2 regions of the Aeromicrobium tamlense genome follow, and region 1 is predicted to be linked to the other one. Evidence: riboswitches for the same ligand, from Rfam matches in the RefSeq annotation. Region 1 holds a riboswitch; the other holds the start of a gene.
The links. Region 1 has a riboswitch for cobalamin ahead of BJ975_RS13240 (energy-coupling factor transporter transmembrane component T). Riboswitches for the same ligand answer to the same signal wherever they lie in the genome.
Positions count from the first base shown of each region.

Region 2: linked by a shared signal. The riboswitch ahead of BJ975_RS16715 (ABC transporter substrate-binding protein) and the one ahead of BJ975_RS13240 (energy-coupling factor transporter transmembrane component T) in region 1 are both predicted to bind cobalamin.

Region 1 is NZ_JACBZN010000001.1:2,682,204-2,687,328, forward strand. Features, by position in the region: gene BJ975_RS13235 (ABC transporter ATP-binding protein) at 1-1,432, opposite strand, end outside; gene BJ975_RS13240 (energy-coupling factor transporter transmembrane component T) at 1,429-2,574, opposite strand; cobalamin riboswitch at 2,650-2,785, opposite strand; gene BJ975_RS17015 (hypothetical protein) at 2,793-2,918, opposite strand; gene BJ975_RS13245 (hypothetical protein) at 2,983-3,315, shown strand; gene BJ975_RS13250 (hypothetical protein) at 3,456-3,692, shown strand; gene BJ975_RS13255 (prenyltransferase/squalene oxidase repeat-containing protein) at 3,647-5,125, opposite strand, start outside.
Region 2 is NZ_JACBZN010000001.1:1,336,940-1,342,064, forward strand. Features, by position in the region: gene BJ975_RS06735 ((2Fe-2S) ferredoxin domain-containing protein) at 1-619, opposite strand, end outside; gene BJ975_RS06740 (ABC transporter ATP-binding protein) at 616-1,377, opposite strand; gene BJ975_RS06745 (FecCD family ABC transporter permease) at 1,374-2,393, opposite strand; gene BJ975_RS16715 (ABC transporter substrate-binding protein) at 2,390-3,418, opposite strand; cobalamin riboswitch at 3,475-3,656, opposite strand; gene BJ975_RS06755 (sulfite reductase subunit beta) at 3,706-4,584, shown strand; gene BJ975_RS06760 (precorrin-8X methylmutase) at 4,581-5,125, shown strand, end outside.

The DNA of each region.
Region 1 (5,125 bases):
CGACCGAGGCGACGAACTCGACGTCGTGGCTCGACACGACCACGCCGCGTCCCTCGGCGGCGAGGTCGTGCAGGATCGCCGCCAGCGCGGCCTTGCCGGGGTAGTCGAGACCGCGCGTGGGCTCGTCGAGCGCGACCACCGCGGGCTGCGCCGTCAGGACGATCGCCAGCACCAGCGCGAGCTTCTGCCCCTCGGACAGGTCGCGCGGGTGGCGGTCGCCGGGGATGCCCGGGGCGAGGCGGTCGAGCAGCGCACGGCACGAGCCCGGCGCCACGCCGGACTGGTCGTCGGCAGCGGCGCACTCGCGGTCGACGGTCTCCAGGTAGAGCAGGTCGGCGGCGGTCTGCGGGACGAGGCCGACGAGCATGCGCGCCTCGGACGGGCGGACGTCACCCGGGTCGACGCCGTCGACGTCGACCACGCCGTCCACCCGGTCGCCCGTGCCCTGCACGGCCCACAGCAGCGAGCTCTTGCCCGAGCCGTTGCGGCCCATCAGCGCGACGACCTCGCCGTGGCCGACCTGCAGGTCGACGTCGTCGACCGCGGTGAAGCGGCCATACTGCACGGTGACGCCGCGCGCCCGCAGCGCCGGCGGGCGCTCGAACGGCACGTGCACCGGCGGCGGCCCGAGGCGCGCGGCGAGCGGCTTGACCCGGCGGCGGGCCTCGCGCACCGACAGCGGCAGCGGGCTCCAGTCGGCGAGCCGGCCGAGATGGACCAGCGGCGGCGCGACGGGCGCGTCGACCAGCAGGTCGGCGGTCTCGCCGATGCGGACCCGACCGTCCTCGACCACGGCCAGGCGGTCGGCGAACGGGACGACCCGCTCCATGCGGTGCTCGGCCACGACGACGGTGAGCGCCAGGTCGTCGACGAGGCGCGCGATCGTGGCGAGCACGTCCTCGGCCGCGGTGGGGTCGAGGGCCGAGGTCGGCTCGTCGAGCACGAGGACCCGCGGGTGCATCGTCAGCACCGAGCCGATCGCGACCCGCTGCTGCTGGCCTCCGGACAGCGACCGCACCGAGCGGCGGCGCAGGTCGGCGATGCCGAGCAGGTCGAGCGTCTCCTCCACGCGGCGGCGCATCGTCTGCGGGTCGAGGCCGAGGTGCTCCATCCCGTAGGCGAGCTCCTCCTCGACCACGTCGGCGACGAAGCCCGAGACCGGGTCCTGGGCGACGTAGCCGACCAGGTGCGCCAGCTCGCGCGGCGGTCGGCCCAGGATCGAGGCGCCGTCGACGTGGATGTCGCCGGCGAGCGTGCCGCCGGTGAAGTGCGGCACGAGTCCGTTGAGCATGCCGAGCAGCGTGGACTTGCCCGAGCCGGTGCGGCCCGAGACCAGGACGAGCTCGCCCTCCTCGACCTCGAGGCCGACGTCGCGCAAGGTGGGACGCCTGGCGCCCTCGTACCAGAACGAGACGTCGTCGAAGCGGATCATGCGTCGTCACCTCCGACGTGGTCGTGGGCGGAGGGGGCCTGCGGCGCGACGAACACCGGCAGGATCCCGATCGCCACGACGGCCAGCGACAGGACGCTCACGGGTGGCCAGCCCGGCACGCTCGGGTAGATCACGGCGATCTGCTCGGAGGACAGCAGCTTGAGCCCCACGGCGACGGCGAGGCCCGAGCCCGCGGTGAGGTACTCGGCCAGGTGCCAGCGCTGCGGGCGGTAGCGGGTGCGCTGCACGCGTCGGCCCGCCGACCGCAGCGCCAGCACGGCGAACACGAGGCCCAGCGCCAGCATCGGGTAGGACAGGATCCGTGGCGCGGTGCCGTCGAGGTAGCCGTAGGTGCCGACGCTCAGCCCGAACAGGCCGACCAGCATGAGCACGCCGGTGGCGAACCGGTCGCGCTGCGTGGCGGTGCCGCTGCGGCCGTAGCCGCGCGCGTCCATCCCCGCGGCCAGCGTCATCGACCGGTCGAGCGCGTCCTCCAGCACGGGGATGACGATGCGGTGCATGGCGCCGGTGCCGCGGCTGGCGTCACCGCGCAGCTTGCGGGCGCGGTTGACCCGGCGCACGCTCTCGGCCAGCTGGGGGAAGACCGAGACCGCGACGACGAGCGCCGCCCCGACCTCGTAGAGCGCCGGCGGGGCCGAGGCGAGCAGCCGCTTCGGGTTGGCCAGGGAGTTCGCCGCGCCGACGCAGATCACCAGCGTGGCCAGCCGCATGCCGTCGTACAGGCCCACGAGGACCTCGTTGACCGTGACGTCGCCGAGCAGCTGGATCCCGCGGGCCACCTCCGGCAGCGGGATCTCGGGCAGCGAGAACAGCACGGGGTCGCCGGGGGCGGAGCCGCCACCGAGCAGGATCCGGAACACGACCCGCATGACCACGATGACGAGGCCGAAGTACAGGTAGTACCGGAACGACAGCGCCCACGGCGCATCGCCGCGGCAGGCGGCCACGACGAGCGCCGCGATCGCGACCGTGACCAGCAGCAGGAACGGGTTGAGCGTGAACGAGGCACCGGCCGCGAGCCCCAGCGCCCACAGCCACCAGGCGCCGGGATGCAGCTCGCGCCGCGGCCGTCCGGTGGCCGCTGGCGGCCGGGTGGGGGTGGGGTCGACGACGGCGGTCATCCGGTCCCCTTCCCCACGGGACGGGGGCGAGGTCCACGAGGGCGGTTCGCCCACCCGTCGCTGCTCGACAACATCTGGTGGCGGCGTCCCGGCGCGGGTTCCCGGCTCGCACCGCCCGGGAGGGCGGGGCTGACGGTTGCGGCACAGCACCGGAATCGCACCGGTTTCCCCTGCGCCGGACGTTGGTCCAACGTCAGGAGTCTACTCGCACCGCGCCCTCAGCCCGCCCGGCGGCGGTACCAGACCACTCCCCCCGCGGCGGCCAGCACGACCACCACGGCGGCCGCGGTCGCGAGCGCGGCGCCCGAGGTCGCATCCGACCCCTCGGCCGCGGTCGGCTGCACGGCGGGCGCGCCAGCAACGTCGTCGTCCGTCCCGGCCGAGGCCGCGGGAGCCGACGCACTCGGGGTGGCGGTCGAGGCGCTCGCGGACGGCGTCGCCGTCGAGGGGGACGGGGTCGCCCCCGCCGACGCGCTCGCCGTGGCCGAGGGAGCCGAGGAGGCCGGGCTCGCGGCCCGCGTCGAAGGCGTCGACCGCTTCGGAGTCGACGCCTTCGACCCCTGCTCCTTCGAACCGGGCTTCGGGCTGGCGGAGGTGGGACGCGAGGGCGGAGGCGTGGGGGCGGGGGCCGCCACCGGGGGCTTGACCGAGGGCCACGTCCGCGACGAGGAGTCCTGGAACACGAACGCGACCGACCCGCCCTGCGGCACCTTCAAGGAGGTCACGCCGAGACTGGAGTAGGTCCACGTTCCCTTCTTCCCGTCCGACCAGAACAGGCCCCAGTAGGCGTCGGCTGGGGACGCCTCGACGCAAGGGTCCGACGCCGGCGCGCCGTCGACCCGGCACACGAAACCGGGGGCGCGCGACGCGAAGCTCAGCTGGTGCCCCGCGTCGGCGAAGTTGCTCGCCGCGACTCCGCCGCCGGTGGCGTCGCAGCCGACGCTCGACCCGACGACGACCGTCACGCCCTTCCCGCCGGTGCACGCGGCGGCGTGCGCGGGGGCGCTGAGCGCCGCCGGCCCGGCGGCGACCCCGAGGAGGGTCGCCGCCAGGAGGCGATGGACGAGACGGGTCACTTCACGACCCGGAAGACCCGCACGCCGTTGCGCTCGGCATAGGCGCCGCGGACGATGACCTTCGTCCGGCCGACCTTCTTGCCGACCTTGAGGCGATACGTGTAGCTGCCGGCCTTCGACGCGACGCCGCGCTTGACGAGCTTGCCGCGGTAGTAGACGCGCACCGGCTCGCCGGCGACGAGGCCGCGGACGACGACCTTCTGCACCTTGGCACGGCGCACCGTCGACTTCGACGAGACGCGCAGCTTCTTGGCGGCCAGCACCTGCACCGAGGAGGTCGCGACGGCGCGGCCGGTGGCGTCGCCGACGACGACCGCACGCTTCGCGGTGCCCTTCGGCGCGCGCACCGTGAACGTGGCGCGACCCGCGGCCGGGACGACGGCGCGGGCGGAGGTGCCACCCGAGACGCGAGCCGTGCTGCTCCAGCCGGCGGCCAGACCGCTGGCGGTGACCTTCAGGGTGCTGCCCGAGCGCACGTACTTGGGCACCGACACCGCGGCCTTCGGCGCGGAGAGCAGCGCGAGCGCCGGGGCGGCCTGCGCCGAGGCGCGGATCCACTGGTCGATCGCGAACTCGTCGATGCCGTCCTCACGGCCGGCGGTCAGCGCGGCGCCGTCGTAGGCGACCGCACCGAGCTCGGACGCGAGCTTGCCGCCCGTGGCCTCGGTGACCTGGTGGCGCGCGACGTACGCCGCGGCCTTCGCGGCCTCGGTCGTGCGGCCCGCACGGGCGAGCGCCGACGCGGCGAGGCCCGTGGAGTTCGTGTTGGCCACGCCGTTGCCGACGAACGAGCCGTCGGCGGCCTGCGCCGCGACGATCGCGGCGACGGTGCGGTCGACGACTGCCGCGTCGACGGTGATGCCCGCGGCGCGCGCCTCGAGGAGCGTGTGCAGCGCGGCGGTCGTGGTGTCGATCTCCGGCACCTCGGGGCACGGCGCGGTGAGCACCTGGCGGAAGGTGCCGTTCTCGCACTGCTGCGCGGCCACGTAGCCGACCGACGCGGCGGCCTCGTCGCTGTCGCCCGCGATCAGGCCGCGGGTCGCGAAGGTCTGGCCGAACAGCCCGTAGGTGTCGGCGGACTCGCCGGTCTCGTCGTTCGTGGCGGCCTCGATGTCGGCCACCAGGTCACGGCCGCCGACCGAGGTCACGTCGCCGCCCGCGGCGTCGACCGCGAGGGCGAGCTTGCCGGCCGAGCCGGGGTAGAACGTCGTGACGCCCTCCCACGTGGACTCGACGTACTCGTCCACGCGCGACGTCACCGCGGTCAGGATCTGCTGCTGGGCCGCCGGCTGGACGTCGAGGGCACGCAGCGCGGCCAGCACGTCGAGCGTCAGCCCGAAGTCGTCGTAGTCCCACTGGTCGTTGTGGACGACGCCGCCGGTCAGCTGGGCGGCGAGCCACGTGCCGGCCGCGGAGGTGGAGGGCGTGGGGGCCGCCGAGGCGGTGGGGGCGACGGCGGTGGACAGCGCGACCGC
Region 2 (5,125 bases), 1.3 Mb from region 1:
GGATGCGGAGGTCGTCGAGGGGTCGGCCGGCGGCGAAGTGCTCGCGCACGAGCCGGACGGCGTCGTCGGGTCCGACGGGGCCGTACCAGGCGCCCTCGGGGTGGACGACGGCCACGGGTCCGTGGTTGCACGGGAACAGGCAGCCGGTCTGGGCCATGAGGACGTCGGAGTCCGTGAGGCCTTCCTGCACGAGGGCCATGACGAGGGCGCGGTAGGTGTCGTCGGACCCGTGGGCGCTGCAGCGCGGTCCGCGGCACAGCAGCAGGTGGTGCCGGTGGGCCGGAGGGGCATTCCAGGCCGAGGACGTCAGGGCGGCCTCGCGGCCCGTGATCGTCCGGTCACCGAAGTGCAGGATCGGCGGGTCGACCTGCGCGCGGAGCCAGTGCCCCGCCACGCGTCCCACCCACGAGCGAGCGAACGCGAGGTCGTCCGTGGAGACGGGCTCGAGACGCAGCTCGCGCACGCCCTCGCCGTGCAGCTCGTCGAGCACGCGGACCAAGGTCGGCTCGGCGCCCTGCAGGAACGCGATCCGGGCGCCCGCCTCCGTGGCGGCGCGGCGCAGCACGCCTTGGCGCGCGGCGTCCGACAGGGCGGTGGCGACGTGGACGAGGACGGTCATGGCTGCCACACCACCGTCAGGGCCCCGGTGACGGGGTGCGGCTCCACGAACGCGGTGACGCCGTAGACGTCGGCGACGAGGTCCTCGGTGATGACCGCGGTGGGTGTGCCGGAGGCCACGACGCGGCCCTCGGCCAGGACCACCACCTCGTCGCAGTAGGCCGCCGCGAGGTTGAGGTCGTGCAGGGCGGCCACGGCGGTGACCTCGGCGTCGCGGACGAGCCGCAGCACCTCGAGCTGGTGACGGATGTCGAGGTGGTTGGTGGGCTCGTCGAGCAGCAGCACCTCGGGGTCCTGGGCCAGCGCCCGCGCGATCTGCACCCGCTGGCGCTCGCCGCCGGAGAGGGTCGCGTAGGGCTGCTCCAGTCGCTCGAGCACGCCGGTCGCCGCGGCCGCACGGCGCACGGCGTCGACGTCGTGCTCCCCCGCGGGCTGCCACGAGCGCCGGTGCGGGATGCGGCCGAGCTCGATGACGTCGCGGACGAGCGGGTCGGTGTCCGTCGCGGACTCCTGCTCGACCACGCCGACGCGCTGGGCGACGTGACGCCGCCGCAGGGTCACGAGGTCGTCGTCACCCAGCCGGACCACCCCGGACGAGGGGGCCCGCAGCCCGGCGAGCAGCCGCAGCAGGCTCGACTTGCCCGACCCGTTGGGCCCGAGCAGCCCGACCATCGAGCCGGGCGTCGCGTCGATGCTGACGCCGTCGACGATCAGGCGGTCGCGGACCGCCCAGGACACGGAGGAGGCGCTGAGGCTCATGCGCGGGACCTCCGACGCAGCAGGACCAGGGCGAACGCCGGCACGCCGAGCAGCGCCGTGGCCACGCCGACGGGGAGCTCCTGCGGATCGATGATGGTGCGGGCGGCCGTGTCGACCCACACGAGGAACACGGCGCCGCTGATCGCTGCGAGCGGCAGCATCCGGCGATGGTTCACGCCCACCATCGCGCGGGCCACGTGCGGCAGGACGAGCCCGACGAACCCGATGGCACCGGACGTGCTGACGATGACCGCCGTGGTCAGTGCGGTGATCACGAGCAGGATGATCCGGGCGCGGCCCACGTCGACGCCGAGGGCGGCGGCGCTGTCCTGGCCGAACGCGAACGCGTCCAGGGTCGACGCCAGCAGCAGGCACGAGACCACGGCGAGCGCCACCGTCGAGCCCACGACCGCGACGTCGGTCCACGAGGCGCTGCCGAGCGAGCCGAGCAGCCAGAACAGCACGCCGCGGGTCTGCTCGGCGTCGGCGGCGGTGAAGACGATGAACGAGGTCAGCGCCGAGAACAGCTGCGTCGCCGCGACGCCGGCCAGCACGACACGGTCGGTGGTCCCGCCCGCCGCCGCGGCGAGCACGAGCACCAGCAGGAACGCGCCCATCGCGCCCACGAAGGCGCCTCCCGCCAGGCCGATCGTCCCGGCGCCCACGCCGAGCACGACGATCGAGACGGCCCCGGTCGACGCGCCCGACGAGACGCCGAGCACGAACGGGTCGGCCAGCGGATTGCGCAGCAGCGACTGCAGGATGACGCCGCAGACGGCCAAGCCGGCCCCGCACGCCGCGGCGAGCAGCGTGCGGGGCAGGCGCAGGTTCCAGACGATGCCCTCCTGGATGCGGGTCAGCCCGGACTCGCCGCCGACCGCCCGCGACCAGGCCAGGGACAGCACGGATCGCGGACCGACGTCCGAGGGGCCGATGGTCACCGCGACGCACACCGACGCGACCAGCAGCGCCACCCCGGCCGAGCCCAGGATCCAGGCGCGCCGGGTGACCGTCACTGCGACAGGCCGAACTCGGCCAGCGCGTCGGCGACCTGCTCGAGGCCCTCGACGGTGCGGATCGAGGGGTTCAGCGCGGCGCCCGAGAGCGCGACGTAGCGCCGGTTCTTCACGGCCGTCATCTCGCGCGTGACCGGGTTGGACTCGAGGAACTCGATCTTCGCCTGCGCCGACTCGGCCGTCTGGCTCTTGCGGGTGAGGTCGCCGATCACGAGGACGTCGGGGTCCCGCTCGGCGACCGTCTCCCAGCCCACCTGCGGCCACTCGGCCTTCGTGTCGTCGAAGACGTTCTTCAGGCCGAGCGCCCGGGTGATGATGCCGGGACCGCCGCAGCAGCCGGCGAGGTAGGGCGACTCGGCGTTCGCGAACCAGTACAGGACGCTGACGTCGTCCTCCGGGGCCTTCGCGGAGGCGGCCGCGACGCGGTCCTGCAGCGACGAGACCAGCTCGTCGCCACGGTCCTCCACGTCGAGCAGCTCGGCCAGCTCGGTGATCTCGCGGTAGATCGCGTCGATCTCGAGGACACCGGTCCGGGCGCCGTCGTCGTCGCCCTCGTTGTCCTTGCCCTCGCACTCGGCGGGCGACAGGTACGTGGGCACGCCGAGGTCGGCGAACGCGCCGGCCGTGCCGACGCCGCCCTTGCCCAGCGTGCTGGCGAACGAGGCGGTCACGAGGTCGGGCTCGGTCTGCAGGACCCGCTCCATCGAGGGGGCGCTGTCGGCGAGCCGCTCGACCTTCGCGCTCTCGGCCTCGAGGCCCTTCATGACGGGGTCGGTCCAGGTGCCGGTGCCGGCCATCCGGTCGGCCACTCCGAGGGACAGCAGGATCTCGGTGGAGCCCTGGTTCAGTGAGACGATGCGCTGCGGCGCGGACTCGACGGTGGTGGTGCGGCCGCAGTTCTCGAGCGTGCGGGGGTAGCCGTCGGAGGAGGCGCGGTCGGGATCGGTGTCCTCGGACGCACAGGCGCCGAGGGTCAGCAGGCCTGCGGAGAGCAGGACGAGGGTACGGCGGACAGAGGTACGCACGGGCGTGATCCTTCGAGGTCTGGGGCTCGTTCGCGAAGCCCGGTGGGACCAGACGGCGGTTGCCGTGAGGGCCAGCAGGTCTTCGGACTCGGGATCGACCGGACGGAGCGCCTTCCCAGACCTCTCGGTCCAGTGGCTGTGTGCCCCGCCCGTCACCCTCACCGCTGCGCGTCAGTCCCGGACTCTCACCGGGTTCCCTGGCTCATCGCTGAGTTTGACTGGCGAGCCGACCGTAGCAGTCCCGCGGCCGGACGTGCGGCGGCAGGGCCGGATGGCACCATGTCGGCGTGACCGAACGGACCCGCCGCGACCTGTGCCCCGGCCTGCTGCGCCCCTGGATCGCCGACGACGGCGCCCTGGTGCGCGTGCGAGTGCCGGGCGGCCGCCTCACGACCGGCGCATTGCGCGGACTGCACGAGGTCGCCGAGTCGCACGGGGACGGCGCCGTGCACCTGACCTCCCGAGCCAACCTGCAGGTCCGCGGCATCGCGCACGACGACGGCTGCCTGCCCGACGCCGTCGTCGATGCCGCGATGGCGACCGGCCTGATGCCGTCGGCCTCGCACGAGCGGGTCCGCAACATCATGGCCTCGCCCCTCACCGGGATCGTCGGAGGCCGCGCCGACCTGCGACCTGCCGTGCGCGAGCTGGACGAGCGTCTGTGCGCCGATCCCATGCTCGCCGCGCTCGCCGGTCGCTTCCTGTTCGTGCTCGACGACGGACGCGGCGACGTCGCGGGCCGCGACCTCGACCTGGGTCTCGTGGCGGTCTCGACGACCGAGGCGCAGCTCCGTGCCGGGCGCTCGGCGTGGGGTCGGACCGTGCCCGTCACGGAGGCCGCGGAGGCGCTCGCGGGCCTCGCCCGGAGGTTCGTCGCGGCCGCCGGCGCCCAGCCCGAGTCGCCGTGGCACGTCGACGAGCTGCCCGGCGCCGGAGCCGGCCTCCTCGGGCACGTCCACGAACGCCGTGACGAGACCCGGGTGTCGGCCGAGCCGCCGCCGCTTGGCAGGATCACGCAGGACGACGGCCGGCTCGCGCTGCACCTGGCGGCACCGGGCGGACGTCTCGACCGGCGGCTGATGGACGACGTCCTCGCGCTGGACGCCCCGCTCGTCGTGATCACGCCGTGGCGCACCCTGATCGTCCCCGACCTGGAGAACGCATGACCCTCGCCCCACCCGCCCGCCGGTACGCCTACGAGACCGACGGCGCCCAGATCTACGTCGACTCGTTCGCCACGATCCGCGCCGAGGCCGACCTGACGGGCGTGCCGGCGGGCGCCGAGAAGGTCGCCGTGCGGATGATCCACGCCTGCGGTCAGACCGACCTCGCCCGCGACCTCGTGATCCACCCCGCGCTGGTATCGGCCGCGCGCGCGGCGCTGGAGTCGGGCGCGCCGATCCTCACCGACGCGCACATGGTGGCCTCGGGCGTCACCCGCGCTCGGCTCCCCCGCGACAACGAGGTCCGGTGCCTGCTGCGCGACGAGCGGGTCCCGGAGCTGGCCAAGGCGTGGTCGACCACCCGGTCGGCCGCCGCGGTCTCGCTGTGGACCGAGCACCTCGAGGGCGCCGTCGTGGCGTTCGGGAACGCCCCGACGGCCCTGTTCCACCTGCTCGAGATGCTGCGCGACGGGGCCCCGCGTCCCGCCGCGATCATCGGGACGCCGGTCGGCTTCATCGGCGCCGCGGAGTCGAAGCAGGCCCT